Regions from separate parts of the Micromonospora sp. NPDC048898 genome, predicted to be linked through region 2. Evidence: predicted binding sites of a transcription regulator. Region 2 holds the regulator's gene; the other holds the start of a gene.
The links. The regulator HspR, encoded in region 2, represses chaperone genes until heat shock. The targets are predictions, from matches to a motif close to TTGAGTNNNNNNNACTCAA.
Positions count from the first base shown of each region.

Region 1: a site for HspR is predicted at 7,855-7,873, ahead of lon (endopeptidase La). Genes of this name have one in related genera too.

Region 1 is NZ_JBICUF010000021.1:4,147-15,676, reverse strand. It holds gene ACGFIQ_RS32680 (SMP-30/gluconolactonase/LRE family protein) at 1-136, opposite strand, end outside; gene ACGFIQ_RS32675 (STAS domain-containing protein) at 406-783, shown strand; gene ACGFIQ_RS32670 (FKBP-type peptidyl-prolyl cis-trans isomerase) at 962-1,354, opposite strand; gene ACGFIQ_RS32665 (TerC/Alx family metal homeostasis membrane protein) at 1,643-2,587, shown strand; partial or broken gene ACGFIQ_RS32660 (cobalamin-binding protein) at 2,607-2,720, opposite strand; gene ACGFIQ_RS32655 (hypothetical protein) at 2,740-3,300, opposite strand; gene ACGFIQ_RS32650 (DUF6286 domain-containing protein) at 3,297-3,818, opposite strand; gene ACGFIQ_RS32645 (Asp23/Gls24 family envelope stress response protein) at 3,820-4,140, opposite strand; gene ACGFIQ_RS32640 (hypothetical protein) at 4,137-4,328, opposite strand; gene ACGFIQ_RS32635 (DUF2726 domain-containing protein) at 4,491-5,372, shown strand; gene ACGFIQ_RS32630 (hypothetical protein) at 5,666-6,943, shown strand; gene ACGFIQ_RS32625 (Lsr2 family protein) at 7,074-7,421, opposite strand; gene lon (endopeptidase La) at 7,897-10,227, shown strand; gene ACGFIQ_RS32615 (DoxX family protein) at 10,360-10,764, shown strand; gene ACGFIQ_RS32610 (DEAD/DEAH box helicase) at 10,923-11,530, opposite strand, start outside.
Region 2 is NZ_JBICUF010000004.1:409,061-420,590, reverse strand. It holds gene dnaJ (molecular chaperone DnaJ) at 18-1,196, shown strand; gene ACGFIQ_RS15000 (heat shock protein transcriptional repressor HspR) at 1,227-1,667, shown strand; gene ACGFIQ_RS14995 (hypothetical protein) at 1,805-1,990, shown strand; gene ACGFIQ_RS14990 (hypothetical protein) at 2,199-2,630, opposite strand; gene ACGFIQ_RS14985 (cation:proton antiporter) at 2,834-4,048, opposite strand; gene ACGFIQ_RS14980 (TrkA C-terminal domain-containing protein) at 4,054-4,554, opposite strand; partial or broken gene ACGFIQ_RS14975 (hypothetical protein) at 4,744-5,006, shown strand; gene ACGFIQ_RS14970 (epoxide hydrolase family protein) at 5,396-6,532, opposite strand; gene ACGFIQ_RS14965 (TetR/AcrR family transcriptional regulator) at 6,618-7,259, shown strand; gene clpB (ATP-dependent chaperone ClpB) at 7,346-9,937, shown strand; gene ACGFIQ_RS14955 (hypothetical protein) at 10,064-10,444, shown strand; gene ACGFIQ_RS14950 (DUF4178 domain-containing protein) at 10,617-11,222, shown strand; gene ACGFIQ_RS14945 (hypothetical protein) at 11,313-11,530, shown strand, end outside.

The DNA.
Region 1 (11,530 bases), on a different contig from region 2:
CGGGGAGGGGCAGTACCTCGACTCGGTCGAGTCGGCGGTCCGTCGGAGCCCAGGCCCCGGACAGCGGCGGAGGCACCGTGGCCGGCTCGCGGACGGGCCGGATCAACCGTGGCGGCCGGGGCCGAGGGAGCAGCATCGGCCCATTCTCCACCGCCGGCGCCGACCGCCACCCATGATCGACAGGGTATCCGTGGTGTCGCGGTGTTCCGCCGCTGCGGATGCCCCGGTTTCCTGAAGCTGGAGTCGATCAACGCACGGCCCGGCGGTCGGGGGCACGGTGCGGAGCCGGGCCCCGGCCTCTACCCCGAGGGGGACGAGGGGCACCTCGGGGTAAGACCCTGGGCGTACCCGGAATCACTCCCGCGCAGGCCGAAACTGTCGGTGGGGGAGGCTAGATTTCTCGGCATGGGAGAACGGATCGACGTGCAGGTCAGCGTGGGTGACCAGGTGGTCCTCGTGCGGGTGGCCGGTGAGGTCGACATCGCCACGGTGGCCGCGTTCCGGTCCGCGCTGTGGTCCGTGCCGGCCCGTCCGGTGATCCAGGTGGAGCTGTCCGAGTTGCGGCTGCTCTCCGCCGCCGGTGTCCGCACGCTGCTCGCCGCGCACCTGCGGGTCCGGGCGTGTGGTGGTGAGCTGGTCCTGGTCGACCCGAGCCCGGTCGTGGCCCGGGTGCTGCGCGCCACCGGCCTGCACCGGGTGATGCCGATCCTGGAGCCGGCCCGGGTCGTCGACGCCGCCGGTCGCCCGGCGGTCGAGCCGGCCAACCTGCAACTGGCCGCCTGACCACGAGCCCCTGTCGCTGTTCGAGGGCCGTTGCCGGCGCGCGCTGGCGATCTCTGAGCCCTGTCGCTGTTCACGGGCTGCTGCCAGCGCGTGCCGACGACCCTGACTGAACCGCCGTCGCTGTTCGAGGGCCGCTCCGGGGGCCGCCGGCGCGCGTCGACGACCCCCCGAGGGTCGGTCAGCGCACGTCGATCAGGTCGACGACGAAGACGAGCGTCTCGCCCGGCTTGATGACGCCACCCGCACCGCGGTCGCCGTACCCCAGGTGTGGCGGGATGGTGAGACGGCGACGGCCGCCGACGCGCATGCCGACGACGCCCCGGTCCCAGCCGGCGATGACCTGACCGCCGCCGAGCGGAAACTCGAACGCCTCGCCCCGGTTCCAGGACGAGTCGAACTCGGCACCGGTGGAGTGCGACACGCCGACGTAGTGCACGCTGGCCAACTGGCCCGGCTCGGCCTGCGGCCCCTCGCCCACGGTGATGTCCTCGATCACGAGGTCGGCCGGCGGCGCACCCTCGATCGGACCCACCTCGGGCTTGCCGGATCGGGCGCCTGCTGCCTGGTTCATGCGGGGATCTCCTGCCGTGTCGATTGATGTGTCCGGTCACCCTCGATCCTGCCGGATCACCCCCCACCAATGTCCGGCAGACCCACCACCCCACCCCCAACCCTGCGTCGATCTTGCACTTTCCGGTCGCCGATATCCACCTGATCGACGCCTTTTGTGGCGGCGGAAAGTGCAAGATCGGCGGGCGGGGACCGACTTCCGCGGAGCCCGGGTGCGGGCGGGGGCGCTCGCTTAGGCTCGGAAGCGGCCCGTGGGGTAGGTGGCGGGCGGTCGATGCGGAGGGCGTCGGTGGCTGAGGCGACGGTCGCGGTGCCGCTGTGGGCCTGGGCGGCTGTGGGCGCGGTGATCGCCGTACTGCTCGCCGTGGACGTGCTCCTGCACCGGGACAACCACGTCATCGGGCTGCGCGAGGCGCTGCTGTGGAGCGCCGTCTGGGTCGGCGCGGGCCTGCTGTTCGGGTTGGTCCTGTGGTGGGGCCTCGGCGGCGATCCGGCCATCGCGTACTTCTCCGGCTACCTGTTGGAGAAGGCGCTCTCGGTGGACAACGTGTTCGTCTTCGCCCTGCTCTTCGGCTACTTCCAGGTGCCGTCGGGCTATCAACACAAGGTGCTGTTCTGGGGTGTCGTCGGGGCGCTCGTCTTCCGCCTGCTGTTCATCTTCGCCGGCGCCGAGCTGCTGGACCGGCTCACCTGGGCCGGGTTCGTGCTGGGCGCGTTCCTGGTCTGGACCGGCTGGCGGCTGGCCGTACGCGGAAAGCCGGACGTCGACCCGGAACGCAACGTCGTGGTCCGGCTGTTCCGAAAGCTGGTGCCCACCGACGCCCGCTACCACGGCGACCGGTTCACCGCCCGGGTCTCCGGCCGGCGGGTGGCCACCCTGCTGTTGGTGGCACTCGTCGCCATCGAGGCCACCGACGTGGTCTTCGCCATCGACTCGGTGGCGGCGATCCTCGCCATCACCACCAACACCTTCCTGGTCTGGACGGCGACCGCGTTCGCCGTACTGGGGTTGCGCAGCCTCTACTTCTGCCTCGCCGGCCTGCTGCGACAGTTCGGCTACCTGCGCTACGGGCTGGCGCTGCTGCTCGCCTTCGCCGGGCTGAAGCTCATCCTGGCCGAGACGCCGGTGGGCAAGCTGCCGGTCTGGTCGACCCTGGCGGTGGTGGTGCTGACCCTGGTGCTCTCCATCGGGGCCAGCGTCGTGGCCGCGCGCCGATCCGACGTCGGCAACTGACCCGCCGGTGCCGCCCGCGTCAGTCGCCCCGCACCGGCCGGGACAGCTGCTCGGCCAGGAGCGCGGGCGCCTCGGCCAGGGACGGGCCGTACCAGGTGAGGTGCCGGCCGGAGAGCAGGGCGCACGGTACGCCGCCGTCGGCCCGGCGCGGGTCAGGGTCGGCCTGGCTCGATGTGGGCGGTCACGTCGAGGTGTGCCGGCTGGCAGTCGGTCGTCGCCGCGAACCGGCGGACCGCGGCGCGGACGTGTTCGCGTACACCGGCGGTCGCCGCGTCGGCCGTCAGGTCCACCCGGATCCACACGTCGGGGTGCGGCGGTTCGCCGGTGAGCACCACGCGGGCTCGGCGTACCTCGGGGTTGGTGGTCAGGTCGCGGACCAGCGCGTCGGTGAGGACGTCGGTGGCCAGCCGGGTGCGACCCGGTCGTCGCCCGGGGTGGCTCAGGGTGCCGCGCAGCGTACCGGCGGGGCGCCGCACCTCCCGGGCCAGGAGACGCTGCCCGGCCAGGGCGAGTAGTGCCCCGCCGACCGCCGCGGCCAGGGTGCTCCACGGTGTGGCCGTCCGCCACCGGTCCAGCAGCCCGGCGCTGAGCAACACCGCCTGTGGATCAGCGCCGGGCAGGGTGCCGTTGCCGGCCGCCAGCGCCGCCGCGCCGCCCGCCACCAGCAGCAGCGCGACGATCGTCCACAGGAGGCGGTGGCCGGCGTTGGTCATGCCGGGCGCCGACGGGGCTGTAGCCGGATGTCGATGCGTCCGGGGCGGGGCGCGGTGAGGCGGTGCAGTTCCTGGTGCACGGCGTACTCGATCTCCGCCCGGGCCGCCGGGTCACCTGTCGCGCGCACCCGGGGGCGCCACTGGCCGCCACGGCGTCGAACGCGGACCCGGGCGCGGCGTACGCCCGGCACCGCGCTGGCCGCGTCGGCCAGCCGCCGCTCCACACTGCGACGGTGCAGGTGCCAGCCGTCGTGGTCGTCGGTGCGCAACCGCACCGGTGTCCAGGGGCGCAGTTGGGCGACCAGGATGACCAGGCCCAGCAGGACGGTGCCGCCGGCCACCGCCCGGACCGTCGGGTCACGCCACCGGGTGCCGCGCAGGGCGTCGAACCAGCCGGTGGTGTCCAGCGGCACCGGTCGGTCCAGGGCGAGCAGGAGTGCCTGGACGGCTGCCAGGGCCCCGCCGACGAGCAGGGCGGTGGCCAGCAGCAGCGAGGCGACCCGGTTGGCGGTGCGCATCTCAGCGGCCCCCGGGTGCGACGGTCGCGGGGGTCGCGGAGACGTCCACGCCCGGGACGAGCAGGTCGTCCACGGTGACCGTCACCGCCGCCACGCTGAGGCCGGTGGTGACGCCCACCCGGTCGGCGACCACCGCCCGGACCGCCTCGGCGATGGCGGGCACGCTGTGTCCGTACCAGGTGATCAGGTGCAGGTCGAGTCCGACGGACCGGTCGTCGAGGCGGACCGCCGCCGGACGGACGACGGAGACGCCCGGCACCAGGCCGGCGGCCTGGACCGCGATCCGCGCGACGTCCGCGGCGTCGGACGGGCGGCCGGTCATCGGCGTCGCCGTGGCTCGGTGCGGCGGTCGCCGAGGCCGGTCACGGAGAGGTCTCCGTCGAGCACCCGGACCACCAGCCAGCCGAGCAGGCCGGCGAGCACGGCGACGGCTGTCACGCCGACGCCGGCGAGTGCCCAGAGCGCCACGGCGAGAAACCCGGCGAGGAAGCCGAACTGCTGACGCGACATGGTCACCTCCGGCCGGTCCGGTACCGGCGGTCGCTGGATACACCCGCCGGCCGCCCCTGGAACGTCACTCGCCTGTGATCCCGGTCACATCTGAAGTCGGTGTCCGATGATCGACCACCTAGACTCGGCCCGGCTCGACCGACCGGCGGATGGATCAGGCAGATGACGAGCATCGGCAGCGACGACCGCGGCTGGCTGCGGGCGCTGCCCGCCGACGGTGGGCGCGAGACGACGCTCAGCCGCGCCGGCCTCCGGGTCCATCCGGCCCGCCGGCTCAGCGACCTGGTCCAGGGTCGCCCGCCCGGGGTCACCGGCAGTCAGTGGAGTTCGGCCAGCCGTGCCAGCTTCGACTTCGTTGTCTGCGCCGCCGACACCGGCCGAGCGGTCGTCGCCGTGGAGATCGGCCCGGTGGCGTCCGCCGGCTCCGCGCAGCAGCGGCTCGAACGGCTCACGGACGCGGTGAGCGCGGCCGTCGGGCTGCCCGTGCTGCGGATCGGATCCTCGACGTTGCGCGCCGCCGAGCACGGCCGGCGCCTCGTGGAGTACGTGATCGACGCGCGCGCCTGGGCGGCCGGCGCCGCCGGGGTGACCGCCGGTGGCGACGACCCGGCCCCGGTGGGTTTCCGGGACATCCTCGGTCGGCTGCCGGACGGCCGTACCGGGCCGGTCAACGACCTCGGCGCGCTGACCAGGGCGGCGGCGGTCGAGGCGTACGTGGCGGGCCGGGTGGCCGACCCGATCGTGCGCGGGCTGCACGTGCGCTGGGCCGACGGGCCGGCGCAGGGGTGGAGTTGGGTGCAGGTCCGCCCCGACGCCTGCCTCGTCGAGGAGGTCTCGGTGACCGAGCAGCGTTTCTCGTGCGGCATCGACGCGGCCCGACTGGCCGAGGATCTCGCCACCGTCGCGGTGGGGGAGCGGCTGCGGGCGGACGCCGGCACGGACCTGCTGCCGCGTGCCGAACTGACGGCGCGGATCGCCGCGCTGAGTCGGCGCCGCCACGAACTCGTCGGCGGATTCGCCTTCGACCACCTCTGCGCCGACTGACCGGCGCCCGTTCCACCTGCTGATTCCTGCCCCGGATCGGCTCCGCCTCCGGTCCCGGCAATTTCCTTCGCGACGGTTGAACCTTCCCGGTCACCGGCCCGTACTCCTGCGCGAATGAACAGGATCTCCCCAACCGCGTCCACGGGCGCGGGAGACGGTGCGGAAAGGGCATCGTCGGCCATCGACGCATTACCGGGTAGGTCGCGGTGCTCACCACCGTGGCGTGCGATCTCACATCCGTCGGTCCGCCGAGGGCAGGAATCCACTACCGGATCGAGAAGGAGAGCAATTCGATGCGCAGGTCCACACGGGCGCGCCGGTCATCCGGCAACGCGCGGAGCAAGCGTCTGCTGGCCGTTGTCGGCACGCTCGTGGTCTTCGGCGGAGTCGTCGCCGTGACCCAGATTTCGTCGGCCCAGGACCGGCGGACAAATAAGCCCCGTCCGGTTGCTGGGCAGTGCGTGGAGCCGAGTCCCGGTTCGACCGCGCCGGCTGGCGGCGCCTCGACCAGCCGGACCTGGCAGAACGGCCGCTGGGTGCGTAACCACTGGGGTGACGGGCAGCAGTCGGTCCCCGAGTGTGAGGACGGCAAGGACGGCACGGTGGGCACCGGCACGGCCATCGCCTGTCCGGACGTGGCGGCGAAGCTGCCGCAGGTGCCGGCCCAGGCACGGGCCGAGGTGGATCGCAGTCTCGCCCAGTTGCAGGCCCAGATCGCCGAGGCGGACCGCCGGTTGGCCGCCGAGGGGAACAAGGGTGAGGCCTTCATCCGCAACGCGATCCTGCAGCCGCTGGCCGGCAAACGGCGCGCGGTGCTGGACCGGATCACGACCGCTATCGACCGGGTCGGGCCTCGGCCGCAGGGCCTGGCGCAGCTCGCCGACTGCCAGGTGCAGCCGACCGGCAACACGGGCGGCAACAACGGCGGCGGGAATAGCGGCGGCGGCAACAACAACGGTGGCGGCAACAACGGTGGTAACAACGGCGGCGGCAACAACAACGGCGGTGGCAATGCCCCCGGCGCCGGGCTCGGCGTGCTGGCCAACGACTGCGACGAGAGCCGACTCCAGCCGCACGACGGTTTCCAGATTGGCAACCGCTGCGTCAGCACCGAGTTCGGTGAGGTCGGCGCCGCCGCGAACAACCCGTCTTTGTTGATCACCCAGTTCCCCGAGCAGATCGGCCGCAACCAGGCGTTCACCCTGCGGGTGAGCACGCGCAACCTGGTCCGCGACCGCTTCCTGGCCGCCGGTCAGGGTGGCTACTACGTGGAGAGTTCGCTGCTCAACGCCCAGGGCCTGGTCCGGGGCCACTTCCATACCGCGTGTCGGATGCTGGACAGTCTGACCGCCCCGCCGGAGCCGCAGGAGGTGCCCGCCTTCTTCGTCGCGACCGAGGACGGCCGCGGTGGTGCCCAGCCCGACGAGGTGACGATCCAGATTCCGGGCCTGCCGGAGTCGGGCACCGCGCAGTGCTCCGTCTGGGCCGGTGACGGTTCACACCGGCTGCCGATGATGGAGCGGGCCAACCAGACCCCCGCGTTCGACTCGGTACGCATCGACGTCAACTGACCCAGCACGACCGACGGCGGCCGGTCACCCGGGGCGACAAACCCTGGGTGACCGGCCACCGTCATGTCGTGCCGAGACAATCCGGCGGGGCCTCGCCGTGTCCGGCGCAACCCTGTCGGCAACCCGCGCGTCAGCGCGCCTTGTACGCCTCGACGACCTCAACCGGGATCCGGCCCCGCTCGGAAATTTTGTAGCCGTTCTTGACGGCCCATTCCCGGATGGCCCGGTTCTGCTCCCGATCCATTCCGGCACCGGTGGGTCGCCCCGGCCTCCGGATCGATCGGGCGCTCTCCACCGGGCCGCGCCCGATCCGCCGACCCGCATTGATGTACGGATCAAGCGTCTTGCGCAAGACGCCGGCATTTTCGTCCGAGACGTCGATCGTGTAGGCCACGCCGTCGAGACTGAACTCGACCGTCCGGTCGGCCTTGCCGCCGTCCAGGTCGTCGGTCAGGACCGTGATTACTTTTCTCGCCATTGCCGATTACTCCCTGTGTGCGGCGGGATGTGTTCAAAGTCTGACCTATCAGCCCGGTAATCCGCAACAATATGCGTCCCATTCGGCGCGTCGTGATTGCGTTCGTTACCGAGAAAAACCGCGAATCGGTGGGGGTCGCAATCGTCGAGGAGGCCGGTGTGCCCGGCCAGGGCGGCCGCCTCGGCCCGGTTGGACACCCGCAGCCGGCGCGGCAACGCGGCCGTCAACCGTTTCACCGTCCGTTCCGAGACGTGCAGTTTCTTCGGCGCTGTCGACGGTCTTGCGGCCGGCGGCGATCGCCCGCAGCAGTTGTTTCGGTTCGCTGGTCTTCGGCAGGAACCCCTCGGCGTCGGCCCGCAGCAAGGGAGTGGGGGAGATCCCTTCGTCGGAGTGGCCTGGGTCACAAGCCGGAACAAGGGGAACGCTTTGTTACTTGAGTGAGACACGCTCAACTCAACGCGATAGCAGGTGTTCGATGGCAACTCTTCCGGTACTTCCCCTGACCGACGCCGTGCTGCTGCCCGGCATGGTCATCCCGGTGACCCTCGACCCCACCACCCAGGCCGCGATCGACGCGGCGCGGGCGACCGGCGACCGCAAGCTGCTGGCCGTGCCGCGCATCGACGGCGAGTACGGCCCGGTCGGCGTCGTCGCCACCATCGAGAAGGTCGGCCGGCTGCCCGAGGGTGAGCCCGCCGCCGTCATCCGCGGCCTGTCCCGGGCCCGGATCGGCTCCGGCGTGCCCGGCCCCGGCGCCGCACTCTGGGTCGAGGCGACCGAACTCGACGAACCCGCTCCCGCCGGCCGCGCCCGGGAACTCGCCCGCGAGTACCGCGCCCTGGTGACCTCCGTGCTCCAGCAGCGGGGCGCCTGGCAGGTCATCGACGCGGTGGAGCGGATGACCGACCTGTCCGAGCTGGCCGACTCGGCCGGTTACGCACCCTGGTTGACCCTGGAGCAGAAGAACGAACTGCTCGCCGCGGCGGACGTCACCGCCCGGTTGGAGTTGCTTGTCGGCTGGGTGAAGGACTACCTGGCCGAGCAGGAGGTCACCGAGCAGATCAACAGTGACGTCCGGGAGGGGCTGGAGAAGTCCCAGCGGGAGTTCCTGCTCCGTCAGCAGCTCGCCGCGATCCGCAAGGAGCTGGGCGAGGACGAGCCGGACGGCTCCGCCGACTACCGCTCCCGCGTCGAGTCCGCCGAGCTGCCGGAGAAGGTCCGCGAGGCGGCCATGCGCGAGGTCGGCAAGCTGGAGCGGGCCAGTGACGCCTCACCGGAGGCGGGCTGGATCCGCACCTGGCTCGACACGGTGCTGGAGATGCCGTGGGGCACGCGTACCGAGGACAACACCGACCTGGCCGCGGCCCGGGCGGTGCTCGACGCCGACCACGCCGGCCTGGCCGACGTGAAGGACCGCATCCTGGAGTACCTGGCCGTGCGCAACCGGCGGGCCGAGCGCAACCTCGGCGTCGTCGGCGGTCGCGGCTCGGGCGCGGTGCTCGCCCTCGCCGGTCCGCCCGGAGTGGGCAAGACCAGCCTCGGCGAGTCCGTGGCGCGGGCACTCGGACGCAACTTCGTCCGGGTCTCGCTCGGCGGCGTCCGCGACGAGGCGGAGATCCGCGGTCACCGGCGCACCTACGTGGGTGCGCTGCCCGGCCGGATCGTCCGCGCGCTGCGCGAGGCCGGCTCGATGAACCCGGTCGTGCTCCTCGACGAGGTGGACAAGGTCTCCGCCGGCTACGCCGGCGACCCGGCCGCCGCCCTGCTGGAGGTGCTCGACCCGGCGCAGAACCACACCTTCCGGGACCACTACCTGGAGGTCGACCTGGACCTGTCCGACGTGCTGTTCCTGGCCACCGCCAACGTGGTGGAGTCCATCCCCGGCCCGCTGCTGGACCGGATGGAGCTGGTCACCCTGGACGGGTACACCGAGGACGAGAAGGTCGCCATCGCCCGCGACCACCTGCTGCCCCGGCAGCGGGACCGGGCCGGGCTGACCGCCGACGAGGTCGGCGTCGCCGACGAGGCGCTCGCGCTGATCGCGGGGGAGTACACCCGGGAGGCCGGTGTCCGGCAGCTCGAGCGTGCCCTGGCCAAGATCCTGCGCAAGGTGGCGGTGACGCTGGCGACCGACCCGACCCCGGTACGCGTCGACACCGACAACCTCACCGGCTACCTGGGCCGACCGAAGTTCACCCCGGAGTCGGCCGAGCGCACGGCGGTGCCCGGTGTGGCGACCGGCCTCGCCGTCACCGGTGCCGGTGGGGACGTGCTCTTCATCGAGGCGACGAGCATGGAGGGCGAGCCGGGGCTGACCCTGACCGGCCAGCTCGGCGACGTGATGAAGGAGTCGGCGCACATCGCGCTGTCGTACCTGCGCTCCAACGGGCGCCGGCTCGGCATCGACCCGAACGCCCTGGCGGGACGGCGGATCCACCTGCACGTCCCGGCGGGCGCGGTGCCCAAGGACGGCCCGAGCGCCGGCATCACCATGGTCACGGCCCTGGCGTCGCTGGTCACCGGCCGCCCGGTCCGCCCCGAGTTCGGGATGACCGGCGAGGTGACGCTCTCCGGTCGGGTGCTGCCGATCGGTGGGGTGAAGCAGAAGCTGCTCGCCGCACACCGGGCCGGCCTCACCGAGGTGATCATCCCGGCTCGCAACGAGCCCGACCTGGACGACCTGCCGACCGAGGTGCGCGAGGCGCTGACCGTGCACACCCTGGCCGACGTGGCCGACGTGCTCGCCCTGGCGCTGCGTCCGGCCGAGGTCGAGACGCTGGACGGTCCGGCGCTCTTCACGGTCTGACGCCGCAACCCCAAAGGACCCCCGCCGTCATCGGAGACGGCGGGGGTCCTTCGGTACGCGGAAAGGGGGCTACTGTCCCGCGTGAACCCCCAACTGCCTCTCCGCCGCGAGGCGGTCCCCCGGAGGAACCCCGTGAACCTGGTGCTCTGGATCATCCAGATCCTGCTCGCCGCCGTCTTCGCCGGCGCCGGCTTCGCCAAACTGACCCAACCCAAGGACAAACTGCGTGAGCTGATGCGGTGGGTGGACCCGGTCCCACCGACCCAGGTCAAGGCACTCGGGACGGTCGAGCTGCTGGCCGCCGTCGGGCTGGTGCTGCCCGCGCTCACCGGCATCGCCACCGTGCTCACCCCGCTCGCCGCCGTCGGGCTGGTCGTCGTCATGATCGGCGGCATCTCCGTGCACCTGCGCGACCGGAAGCAGCGCGACACGGCGGCCGAGCGTCGCACGGAGATCCAGGGCGCGATCACCTGCGCGGTGCTGCTCGTGCTCGCCGCCGTGGTGGCCTGGGGCCGCTTCGGCCCGTACTCCTTCTGATCCACCCGCGCCGGCGACCGTCGTACCCCGGCGGTCGCCGGCGGCGTGCTCAGGCCGGCGGTCGCCGGCGGCGTGCTCAGGCCGGCGGTCGCCGGCGGCGTGCTCAGGCCGGCGGTCGCCGGCGGCGTGGATCGGGCCGGCGGTCGCCGGCGGCGTGCTCAGCGCTCGTCGCCTCCCCGGTCGCGGCGCACGGTGGCCTTGCGGCCCTTGATCGTGCTCTGCCGCAACCCGGAGATCACCTCGTCGGCCACCCCCTGCGGCACCTCCACCAGCGAGAACCGGTCGGCGATCTCGATCGAGCCGATGTCGCGGCCACGGATCCCGGTCTCCCCGGTGATCGCACCCACCAGATCCTGCGGACGCACCCCGGCCCGTCGACCCAGGCCGACGAAGACCTGCACGGTGTTGCCGCCGCCCGAGCGCGGCCGGCCCCCGCCTCGCCGGTCGCCGCCCCGGCCGCCGGTCTCCGGTCGACCCTCGCGGGGAGCCCGCACCGGCACCTGCGGGATCTCCTCCTCGTCGTCGGCGCCCGGCGAGGTCACCTCGTGCGCGAGCTTCACGGCGGCGAGGGCGACCTCCATCAGGTCGAACTCGTCGGTCAGCGTCTCCACGATCACCCGGAACGGGTCGAGGTCGTCCTCCAGCAGGCTCTCCCGCAGCGCCGCCTGGGTCAGCTCCAACCGGCGGGTGCGCATGTCGGCCACGGTGGGGATCTTGTCGATGGTGATCCGTTGGCCGGTCACCCGCTCGATGGTCTTGAGCATCC
Region 2 (11,530 bases):
CGAAAGGGGGTGGACCGGTGAGTTCCAAGGACTGGATCGAGAAGGACTTCTACGCCGTGCTCGGCGTGGACAAGGCCGCCTCCGCGGACGACATCAAGAAGGCGTACCGCAAGGTGGCCCGTGAGTCGCACCCGGACCACAACCCGGGCGACGCCAAGGCCGAGGAGCGGTTCAAGGCCGCGTCCGAGGCGTACAACGTGCTGTCGGACTCCGGCCGCCGCCGCGAGTACGACGAGATGCGCTCGCTGTTCGGCTCGGGCGCGTTCCGGCGTAACGCCCGTGGCGAGGGTCAGCCGGGCGGCATGCCGTTCGACGTCTCCGACATGTTCGGCGGCGGGGGCGGCGACCGCCGCTTCGGAGGCACCGGCTTCCAGGACCTGTTCAGTTCGATCTTCACCGGTGGTCAGGGCGGTGGGCAGGCGGCGCCGCGCGGTCCGGCCCGCGGCCGGGACGTGGAGACCGAGGTGGCACTGGACTTCGGCGACGCGGTTCGCGGGGTGACGCTGCCCCTGACGCTGCGCGCGCCCGGGGTCTGCGACACCTGCCACGGCAACGGGGCCAAGCCCGGCACCCAGCCGCGTACCTGCCCGGTCTGCCACGGTGCCGGCGTGACCACCCGCAACCAGGGCTCGTTCAGCTTCTCCGAGCCGTGCCGCAACTGCCAGGGCGTCGGCACCGTGGTCGAGGAGAAGTGCCCCGAGTGCCACGGCAGCGGCGGTGTCACCAAGACCCGCACCATGAACGTGCGCTTCCCGGCCGGTGTTGCCGACGGCCAGCGCATCCGGCTGACCGGGCGCGGTGAGCCGGGCGAGCGCGGCGGTCCGGCCGGCGACCTGTTCGTGCACGTCAAGGTTCGACCGGACGAGCTGTTCGGGCGTACCGGTGACGACCTGACGCTGAGCGTGCCGGTCACCTTCGCGGAAGCCGTGCTCGGCACGGACCTGCGGGTGCCCACGCTCGACGGCGCGGTGACCCTGCGGGTTCCGCCGGGGACGCCGAGCGGGCGGGTGCTGCGCGCCCGCGGCAAGGGTGTGGTCCGCCGCGACGGACAGGCCGGCGACCTGCTTGTCACCTTGGACGTGGTGGTGCCGGCCGGGTTGTCCGACGAGGCGCGCGCCTCGCTGGAGGCGTTCGCCGAGCAGAGCCCGCCGGCGGCCCGGGAACATCTCGACGCGCGGTTGCGTCGGGTCAGTTAGTCCGGTGGAAGGGACGCGGAGGTGAGCGGCATGTCGGGCGAGTTCCTCGGTTCGGGTGACCCTGCCTACGAGGCCAAGGTGCTGATGATCTCGGTTGCGGCGCGGATGGCGGGGATGCATCCACAGACCCTGCGCCAGTACGACCGACTGGGGCTGGTGCAGCCTGGCCGAGCCGCTGGTGGCGGGCGCCGGTACAGCGTCCGCGACGTGGTGCTGCTGCGCGAGGTGCAGCGGCTCAGTCAGGACGACGGGATCAACCTGGCCGGCGTCAAGCGGATCATCGGGCTGGAGCGGCTGCTGGAGCAGGCGCAGCAGCGGGTGGCCCGACTGGAGGCGGAGCTGGATGCCGCGTACCGGCGGGTGGCCGAGCTGGAATCACTCGCCCGCTTCCCCGGACGGGACCTGGTGCCGACCAACCGCACGTCCACCGCGCTCGTGGTGTGGCGACCCCGCCGTACTCCCGATCGTTGACCTGACAACGCACCCGGATCCGTCTCCTCGGCCCGGACCGCGCCGGATTCCCCGGCGCGGTCCGGGCCGTTTCGGTTAGCCTGTGAATACGGGTCCAATCGGCTATTTCGGGCCTGCCGACATGGCGAGGGGGAGCGATGGCGGAACCGGCGAAGAAGGTGGCCGAGCAGACGGAGGACCGGCTGGAAAGCCTGGCCGAAACCGTCCGCAAGAAGTTCGACAAGGTAACCGAGGGGACCTATCGGGACCGGGTCGTCGGAGGCCGGTTCGCCGAGCGGGGCGACGACAAGAATCGACCCGAACCCGAACGCAAGCAGGACTGACCGGCAACCGACGTGCGGGCCGGGACCCACGGGGGGTCCCGGCCCGTTCGTAGTACCGAGTGCGGGCCGGGACGCGGGTGACGCCAAGGCGGGGGTCCCGGCCCGTTCGTAGTACCGAGTGCGGGCCGGGACGCGGGTGACGCCAAGGCGGGGGTCCCGGCCCGTTCGTAGTACCGAGTGCGGGCCGGGACGCGGCGCGGGGCGCAGTTCAGCCGAGGCGGCGGTTTTCGCGGACCAGGCCGCCCTCGCACCAGTCCCGGTAGACGAAGAGATCCGGTCGGGCCAGCAGCACCCGCCCGTTGTGCGCCCAGATCCTCATCAGCTCGTCGCCGTCCCGCTCGGCCTGCTCGACGAGCTTGCGGAAGCGGCGCTTGGGGTGGGCGCGGAAGTTCGTCCGGATGCCGTCGGCCGCGTAGATGTAGAGGCAGTGCAGGGCGAAACGCCGGGCCGGACAGGTCGGGTCCATTGCCAACTCGAAGAGTGTCAGCACCAGTCGGTCGCCGGAGACCAACAGGTCCCAGTCCGGTGGCATCGAAGCCAACGGCACCGAATCAGGCTTGTACGCCCAAGCTCGCAACTCCGCCGGACTCGGATCGACGGGGTTGGCGAAGCCGCGGAACGTCGACTCCTGCACGCTCACCGGCCAACCTTCCACGCTCTCGCCCGCGTTTGGCAACGCTGCCTACGGACCTTGGCTGCTGGGGCGAAACGGTAACCCGCCGTCGGGTGCTGCGGTAGTAGCCGCGAGGAGCAATTCCGCAACCGTTGGCATGGGCGGGTCCAGTGCATCGCTTCTACCTCCGCGAGGGTGCGACCCACGCGGCCGCCGCGTTCAGGTGGGGCTCACTGCACTGCGTCGACGACCGGGGTCCGCTCCCGCCGTTGGGCCGCCGCGCGGTTACGCAGCCACCGTTTGAACCACGGGAAGTCCGGCAGCCGGGCGAGGATCGGCCCGGTCACCACGGTGATCAGGACGTACGTCGCGGCCAGCGCCGCCAACCGCGGCTCGACGCTCCCGGCGGCCACCGCGAGCCCGGCGATGACGATGGAGAACTCACCCCGGGGTACGAGTGCCAGGCCGGCCCGCCACCGACCGGGTTCCGCGATGCCGACCCGGCGGGCCGCGAGGTAACCGGTGAGCGTCTTCGTCGCCATCGTGACCACGGCCAACGCGAGCGCCGGCAGCAGCACCGGCGGAATGTCCCGTGGGTCGGTGACCAGGCCGAAGAAGACGAAGAACACGGCGGCGAACAGGTCCCGCAGCGGGGAGAGCAACTCGGTCGCGTGGTGCGCCACCGGACCGGAGAGCGCGATGCCGACCAGGAACGCGCCGACCGCCGCCGACACCTGGAGCTTCGCCGCGATACCCGCGACCAGCACCGTCAGACCGAGGACGCCGAGCAGCAGCGCCTCCGGGTCCTTCGCCGACAGCGCGGAGGAGATCAGGTGGCCGTACCGGATGGCGACCACAAGCACGATCAGCACCGTACCCACCGCGATGGTGAGCGCGATGCCACCGCCGAGCAGGCCGCTGCCGAGCAGCACGGCCGTGACCAACGGCAGGTAGAGCGCCATCGCCAGGTCCTCGATCACCAGGACCGAGAGGATCACCGGGGTCTCCCGGTTACCGAGCCGGCCCAGGTCGGCGAGAACCTTGGCGATCACCCCGGAGGAGGAGACCCAGGTGATGCCGCCGAGCACCAGGGCGGCGACCCAGTCCCAGCCGAGCAGCAGGGCGAACCCCGCGCCGGGTAGCGCGTTGAGCACGCCGTCGATCAACCCGGCCGGGGCCGCCGAGCGGAGGTTGCCGACCAACTCGTTGGCCGAGTATTCCAGGCCGAGCATCACCAGCAGCAGGATGACGCCGATCTCGGCGCCAACGGCGAAGAACTCCTCGCTGGCGGCGAGCGGAAGCAACCCGCCGTGCCCGAACGCGAGCCCGGCCAGCAGGTAGAGAGGGATGGGTGAGAGGCCTACCCGGCGGCTGAGCCGGCCGAGGACACCGAGCAGCAGCAGCAGCGCACCGACTTCGATGAGCAGCGTCTTGAAATCGTGCATCCGCCTCAGCCGTCCGGGTCACTGTCGGCGAGGATGGCGGACACGCCGTCGAGACCCCTGCGGGTCCCGACGACGACCACCACATCGCCGGCCGCGAAGCGGAAGGAGGGGAGTGGCGAGACGATCACTTCGCCTTCGCGCAGCACCGCCACGATGGAGGCGCTGGTGCGGGTACGCGCCTTGGTGTCGGCGAGCTTCCGGTTGACGTACGGCGAGCCGGCCGTGATGGCGATCTGCTCGGTGAGCAGACCGGCGGCCTGCTCGCGCAGCCCGGAGAGCTGGCCGAGCATCAGCGACGCGCCGAGGATGTCGGCCAGAGCCTCAGCCTCGTCGTCGGTCAGCGGGATGTCCGCCTGGCAGGAGTCGGGATCGTCCGGGTCGTACAGGACGAGATCACGGCGGCCATTGCGGTGGGAGACAACGCCCAGGCGGCGCCCGGACTCCGTCACCAGATCGTGACGTACCCCGATCCCGGGTAGGGCGGTCTGCTCGACACGTACTCGCACACGCCAAGGCTACCGCCTGGTGAACAAACCGCAGATCTTGGAAGGACAGTGCTCCTCCCTGGAGCTCGCCGCGAGAGATCTTGGAAGAAATGCGCCCCTCCAGGGGCAGTTTCTTTCCAAGATCTACTGCTTCTCTGCGACGAACACACCGAGAGGAGCACCGCTGATGGTGGACCGAGGGTGGCGGCGATGACCGGCCGATTCGTCATCCACCTGCCGATATCCGCGCCCGCTCTGGCACGCGCCAAGATGCTGGGGCGGACCGCCGGCCGGTCGCTGGCTTTCCTTGCCGGATCGACCTTGGCGGGGTCACCGTCGCCGACCACGACGACCAAGGGGTACGGCTCTGGGTCTTCTGCGACCGGCGGCTGGACGGCGGCCGTCGCTGTGTGCTCCGCGCCGACCATGACACCCCGTGCACAGCCCGCCTGCCTCGGCGAATCCGCCCATAAGGATCGTGAAGGGCTGTTCCTAACGGTGATCGACTCGGCTTTCAGGATGTCGCGGTGTCCTGGCGGTCCGAATACCCCGATTTCCTGAAAGCCGAGTGGATCAAGCGCGCCAAGGTCAAGGCCAGGGCCAGGGCCAGGGTCGGGGTCGGGGTCGGGCCATGCCGGGCGAGGGCGAGGGCGGGAGCCGGGCCGGTGAGCGCCGGGCCGGGGCGAGGGTGAGGGTGAGGGTGAGGGCCGGGCCGGGGTGAGGGTGAGGGCCGGGCCGGGCCAGGGTGAGGGTGAGGGCCGGGACAGGGTGAGGACCGGGCCGGGGCGAGGGCGAGGGCCGGGGCCGGACGCGTTGGTGCCCGCCCCGGTGGAGCGGGGCGGGCACCCGGGCGACGCGGTGGTCAGCGGAGGCTGGCGAAGAACTCGCGGATGTCGGTGACCAGGACGTCGGTGGCCTGGTGGGCGGCGTAGTGACCGCCGACGTCACCCCGGCCCTCGACGTCGGCTTCGTAGGCCGTCCACCGGACGATGTTCGCGTGGTCCCGCTCGGCGAAGCGGCGGATGGACTGGAAGTCGCCGGGGAACATGGCCAGCGCGGTCGGCGCGGTGGTCGGCTCGGTCGGCTGCTGGTCGGCGTGGGCGTCTTCCCAGTAGAGCCGGATCGCCGAGGCGGCCGTGCCGGTGAACCAGTAGAGGGCCACGTTGGCCAGGATGAAGTCCGCGTCCAGGCTCTCGTCGAACAGTTGGGCGTTCCAGGCGAGCAGCCCGACCGGGGAGTCGGCCAGCGCGTACGCCAGGGTCTGCGGCTGTTGGCTGTGCACCTGGTTGAAGGAGAACTTGTTCTCGTAGAACCACTGGAGGTGCGCGAGCGCCGCCTGGTCCGCCTCGGACAGGTCGGCGAACTCGGCCGGGTCGCCGGAGGGGAACGAGAAGAGCTGGGTGACGTGCACGCCGAGGACGTGCTCCGGATCGACCCGGCCCAGTTCCGGCGCGACCATCGAGCCGGCGTCGTTGCCGACCGCGCCGTAGCTGTCGTACCCCAGGCGGTTCATCAGCTCGGCCCAGGCGCGGGCGGTGCGGAAGCGGTTCCAGCCGGCGCTGCGGGTGGGGCCGGAGAACCCGAAGCCGGGCAGCGACGGGATCACCAGGTGGAAGGCCGGCGCGGCCGGGTCGCTGGGCTCGGTGAGCGGGGCGATCACGTCCAGGTATTCCAGGACGGAGCCGGGCCAGCCGTGGGTCAGCACGAGGGCGGTGGCGTCCGGGCGGGAGGACCGGACGTGCAGGAAGTGGATCTGCTCGCCGTCGATCTCGGTGACGAACTGGGGGTGGGCGTTCAGCTGGGCCTCGACGGCCCGCCAGTCGAACCCGTCGCGCCACCGGTCGGCGAGAGCCCGCACCCGGTCGGTGCCGATCCCGTAGGTGTCGCCGGCACCGGGCACCTCGGCGGGCCAGCTCGTGCGGGCCAGGCGGGCGGTCAGATCGTCGAGGGCGGGCTGCGGGATCTCGACGCGGAAGGGGCGGATCGCGGTGCCGGTCATCTCGGAACTCCTTCGGAACGGAATGTTTCGTTCTGAAATCACAGTAGCAGACCGGAACGATCCGTTCCACTGTTAGGCTGACGGCATGGCAACTTCCGGCAAGACGCTGGGCGGCCGACGCGCCCAGGCCGCCCGCAACGACGAGGTCATCCTCGAAGCCGCCCGCGCGGTCTTCCTCGACGACCCGAAGGCCCCGATCGCCGCCGTCGCCGAACGTGCCGGCGTCGGCATCAGCGCCCTCTATCGGCGGTACGCGGGCAAGGAGGACCTGTTGCGTCAGCTCTGCCACGACGGGTTGCGCCGGTACGTGGCCGAGGCCGAGTCGGCCCTCGCCGAGCCGGACGACTGGGCCGCGTTCACGGGTTTCCTGACCCGGGTGGTCGACGCCGACGTGCACTCGCTGACCGTCCACCTGGCCGGCACCTTCACGCCGACCGAGGAGATGGGGCGGGACGCGATGCGTGCCGGCGAGCTGGCCACCGCCCTGTTCGAGCGGGCCCGCGCCAGCGGGCGGTTGCGCCCCGACGCGGTCGTACACGATCTGGGGTTGCTGCTGGAGTCGTGTGCGGCGGTGCGCGTGCCGGACGCGGAGCGGACCGGGCAGTTGCGCCGCCGGCAGCTCGCGGTGCTGCTGGCGGGCCTCTCGGCGGTGCCGGGCGCGGACCCGCTGCCCGGCCCGCCGCCGGCGGCCGGAGAGTTCGACTGGCGGTGGCGCCCTCGGCAGTGACGGGCGTCACAGCGCTAAGGTTGAGTGGAATACGCTCAACTCTGGTTGTGTCCTTCTCAGTGGACAACGCCGATCCGGGGGAGCCCATGAACACCGAAAAACTCACCACCAAGAGTCGCGAGACCATCACGGGCGCTGTCGCGCTGGCCAACCAGCGTGGTCACGCCACCGTGGAGCCCTGGCACCTGCTGCTGTCACTCCTGGACACCGATGGCTCGACCGCCAGCGGTCTGTTGCGCGCCGTCGGGGCCGACCCCGCCGAGCTGCGCCGGGCCGCCCAGCGCGCGGTCGACGCCCTGCCGGCCGCCCGCGGTTCGAGCATCGCCGAGCCGACGTTGGCTCGCGAGTTCGTCAACGCCATCGGCGCCGCCGAGCAGATCGCCCGGCCGTTGGGCGACGAGTACACCTCCACCGAGCACCTGCTCGCCGGCCTCGCCCGGGTCGGCGGCGCGGTGTCCGGCGCGCTGAAGACGGCAGGTGCCACCGAGGAAGCCCTGGTCGCGGCCTTCCCGACCGTCCGCGGCGGGGACCGCCGGGTCACCACCGCCGACCCGGAGCAGACCTACCAGGCCCTGACCAAGTACGGCGTCGACCTCACCGCCAGCGCCCGGGACGGAAAGATCGACCCGGTCATCGGCCGGGACTCCGAGATCCGTCGGGTCATCCAGGTGCTCTCCCGGCGTACGAAGAACAACCCGGTGCTGATCGGCGAGCCCGGCGTCGGCAAGACCGCGATCGTCGAAGGGCTCGCCCAGCGGATCGTCACCGGTGACGTGCCCGAGTCGCTGCGCGACAAGAAGCTGATCTCGCTGGACCTCGGCGCGATGGTCGCCGGCGCACAGTACCGGGGCCAGTTCGAGGAGCGGCTGAAGTCCGTCCTGGAGGAGATCAAGAACTCCAACGGGCAGGTCATCACGTTCCTCGACGAGCTGCACACGGTCGTCGGCGCCGGCAAGGGCGAGGGCTCGATGGACGCCGGCAACATGCTCAAGCCGATGCTGGCCCGTGGTGAGCTGCGGATGGTGGGCGCGACCACGCTCGACGAGTACCGCGAGCACATCGAGAAGGACCCGGCGCTGGAGCGTCGTTTCCAGCCGGTGCTTGTCGGCGAGCCGACGATCGAGGACACCATCGGCATCCTGCGCGGTCTCAAGGAGCGCTACGAGGTGCACCACGGCGTGCGGATCACCGACGCCGCGCTGGTGGCCGCCGCGACGCTGTCCGACCGTTACATCACCGACCGTTTCCTGCCGGACAAGGCGATCGACCTGGTCGACGAGTCCGCGTCCCGGCTCCGGATGGAGATCGACTCCCGTCCGGTCGAGGTGGACGAGATCGAGCGGGCGGTGCGCCGGCTGGAGATCGAGGAGATGGCGCTGGCGAAGGAGCCGGACGCCGCCTCCGCCGAGCGGTTGGAGCGGCTGCGCAAGGAGCTGGCCGACAAGCGCGAGCAGCTCACCGTGCTCTCCGAGCGCTGGCAGACGGAGAAGAGCCACATCACCAAGCTCTCCACCGCCAAGGAGGAGTTGGAGCGTCTCGGCGGTGAGGCCGAGCGGGCCGAGCGCGACGGTGAGTTGGAGCGCGCCGCCGAGCTGCGCTACGGCCGGATCCCCGCCCTCAAGGTCGAGCTGACGCAGGCCGAGGAGGAGTTGGCCCAGCTCCAGGCCGACGGCGCGATGCTCAAGGAGGAGGTCGGCGCGGACGACATCGCCGCGGTGGTCGCCTCCTGGACCGGCATCCCCGCCGGCCGGCTGCTGGAGGGCGAGACGGCCAAGCTGCTGCGGATGGAGGAGTCGCTGGGCGGCCGGGTGGTCGGCCAGGCCGAGGCGGTCGGAGCGGTCTCCGACGCGGTCCGCCGCGCCCGTGCCGGCATCGCCGACCCGGATCGCCCGACCGGCAGCTTCCTCTTCCTCGGCCCCACCGGCGTCGGCAAGACCGAGTTGGCCAAGGCGCTCGCCGAGTTCCTCTTCGACGACGAGCGGGCCATGGTCCGCATCGACATGAGCGAGTACGGCGAGAAGCACTCCGTCGCGCGCCTGGTCGGAGCCCCGCCCGGCTACGTGGGTTACAACGAGGGTGGTCAGCTCACCGAGGCGGTGCGTCGTCGGCCGTACTCGGTGATCCTGCTCGACGAGGTGGAGAAGGCCCACCCGGACGTCTTCGACGTGCTGCTCCAGGTGCTCGACGACGGCCGGCTCACCGACGGTCAGGGCCGTACCGTCGACTTCCGCAACGCGATCCTCATCCTCACGTCCAACCTCGGATCGTCGGTGATCGGTGACCTGACGCTCGCCGACGAGCAGCGCCGCGAGGGTGTGCTCGCCGTGGTCCGGTCGCACTTCAAGCCGGAGTTCCTCAACCGGCTGGACGACATCGTGGTCTTCGCCTCGCTGCGCGGGGACGATCTGCGGGCCATCGTCGACATCCAGTTGGACCGGATGCGAAACCGTCTTGCGGGCCGCCGATTGGCACTGGACATCACCGAGTCCGCCCGGACCTGGCTGGCCGAGCACGGCTACGACCCGATCTACGGCGCCCGCCCACTCCGTCGTCTGGTCCAGACCGCAATCGGAGACCAGTTGGCAAAGGCCCTACTGTCCGGCCAGATCCGAGACGGCCAAACAGTGAAGGTGGACCAGAACCCCCAAACCAACACCCTCTCCGTGACCCCCGCCTAACAACCCCTCCCCGGCGCGTTGATCATGGAGTTGTTGCCCGGCTGCGCCCGGCGTGTCGGGACAATAACTCCATGATCAACGGGGTCGAAGGGGTGGGAGGGGGGTCGGTGGGGAAAGAGGTGGGGCATGTTTGGGATTGGGAAGAAATGGGAGCGGGAACTTGGTGCGGCCGTCGACGAGTTGATCGCGGCTGACACGCTCGCCTTTGGTGGGGTGGGCATCGCCGGGGCTTTACTGCCGGTGACGGAGGCGTTCCGCAGTGTCGAGGCTGCCCTCGACGACCATCCCGACGAGGTCCGTCGGCAACTCGACCGGGTGCTGGCCGACGGCACACCCGCCGGCCGGGCGTACGCGGCCACGCTGCTGGAACGGGTCGACCCGACGGCGGCTCGGGCGGCCTGGACGGCACTGCGGGACGACCCGAGCGAGTTCACCACCTTCGTCGGCTGTGTGCTGGGCCGCGAGACCCTTGGCAACTACGCCAGTCAGCGGCTCACCACACTTTGATCCCTCTGCTGACACGAGCGAACCAGCGCCCACCCGGCCGTCCACAGTGCGATCGTGCACAACAGGCGATGCCACGGCTGCCGTCGGTAGCTGAGCTGTCGGTCACGGTGCGGGTCGCACCGGAGCCGAGGATTGTTACCGTCTGCGCCGAGGTACCTGGGGAGATGGTCGGGTGGGCAGGTCAGTGACGTACCTGGTGGTGGCGCTTGCCGTACTCGCGGTGGTCGTCATCGTGATCGTCGTGCGGACCCGGCGGCCGGCGACGGCCCGGTCCGGCGGGCGATCGTCGGACGCCCGGCCGGCAGAGCCACCGCGTGGCGATCCGCTCCGTCTGGGCCTGGGCGACCGCGTGCGGATCCGCGAGCGGGAGTACGTGGTGAGCGGCACCATCCGCCTGGTCGAGGGGGACTGGAGTTGGGTGCAGCACCTGCTCGACGACGGGTCCGGCACCCGCTACCGGCTCTCGGTGGAGGACGGCCCCGAACTGGAGTTGGTGCTCTGGACGGCCGAGCCGGGGGCGAGCGTGACCCCGGGTGCCCCGACCATCGACCTCGGCCGGCGGCGCTACACCTGGGCCGAGACGGGGCAGGCGCGCTACACCGCCACCGAGGAGACCGGGCTGCCGGCGGCCGGCACGATGCGCTACCACGACTACCAGTCCGCCGGCACCGCGCGGCTCTCCTTCGAGGCGTACGGCGAGGAGGGCTGGCGGGTGGCCCGTGGCGGCCTGCTCGACCGCGCTGACCTGACGATCCTTCCCAGATCCGGGGAGCGCTGAGCCCGAGCCGGGTGGGCGCGCCGGCTCGCCACGGCATGCCGAAACGGCCGGTTGCCGATACGGTGTGGGCGATCTGAGGGAAGGAGAATCATGGTCGATTCCCAGAGCACGCCGGCCCGTCAGCGGCCATCGGTTGTGTCGATTTCCAGTTACCTGCTCTACCTGTTCGTGGCGCTCCAGGTGATCACGCTGATCATCTCGCTCACCACCCTCGGCAAGACGCGGGATGCGCTCCGCGCCGCGTACGAGGGCAGCAGCACCGACGGCGACCAGGTGGCCGACGTCTTCGTCGCCATCGGCCTCGGCGG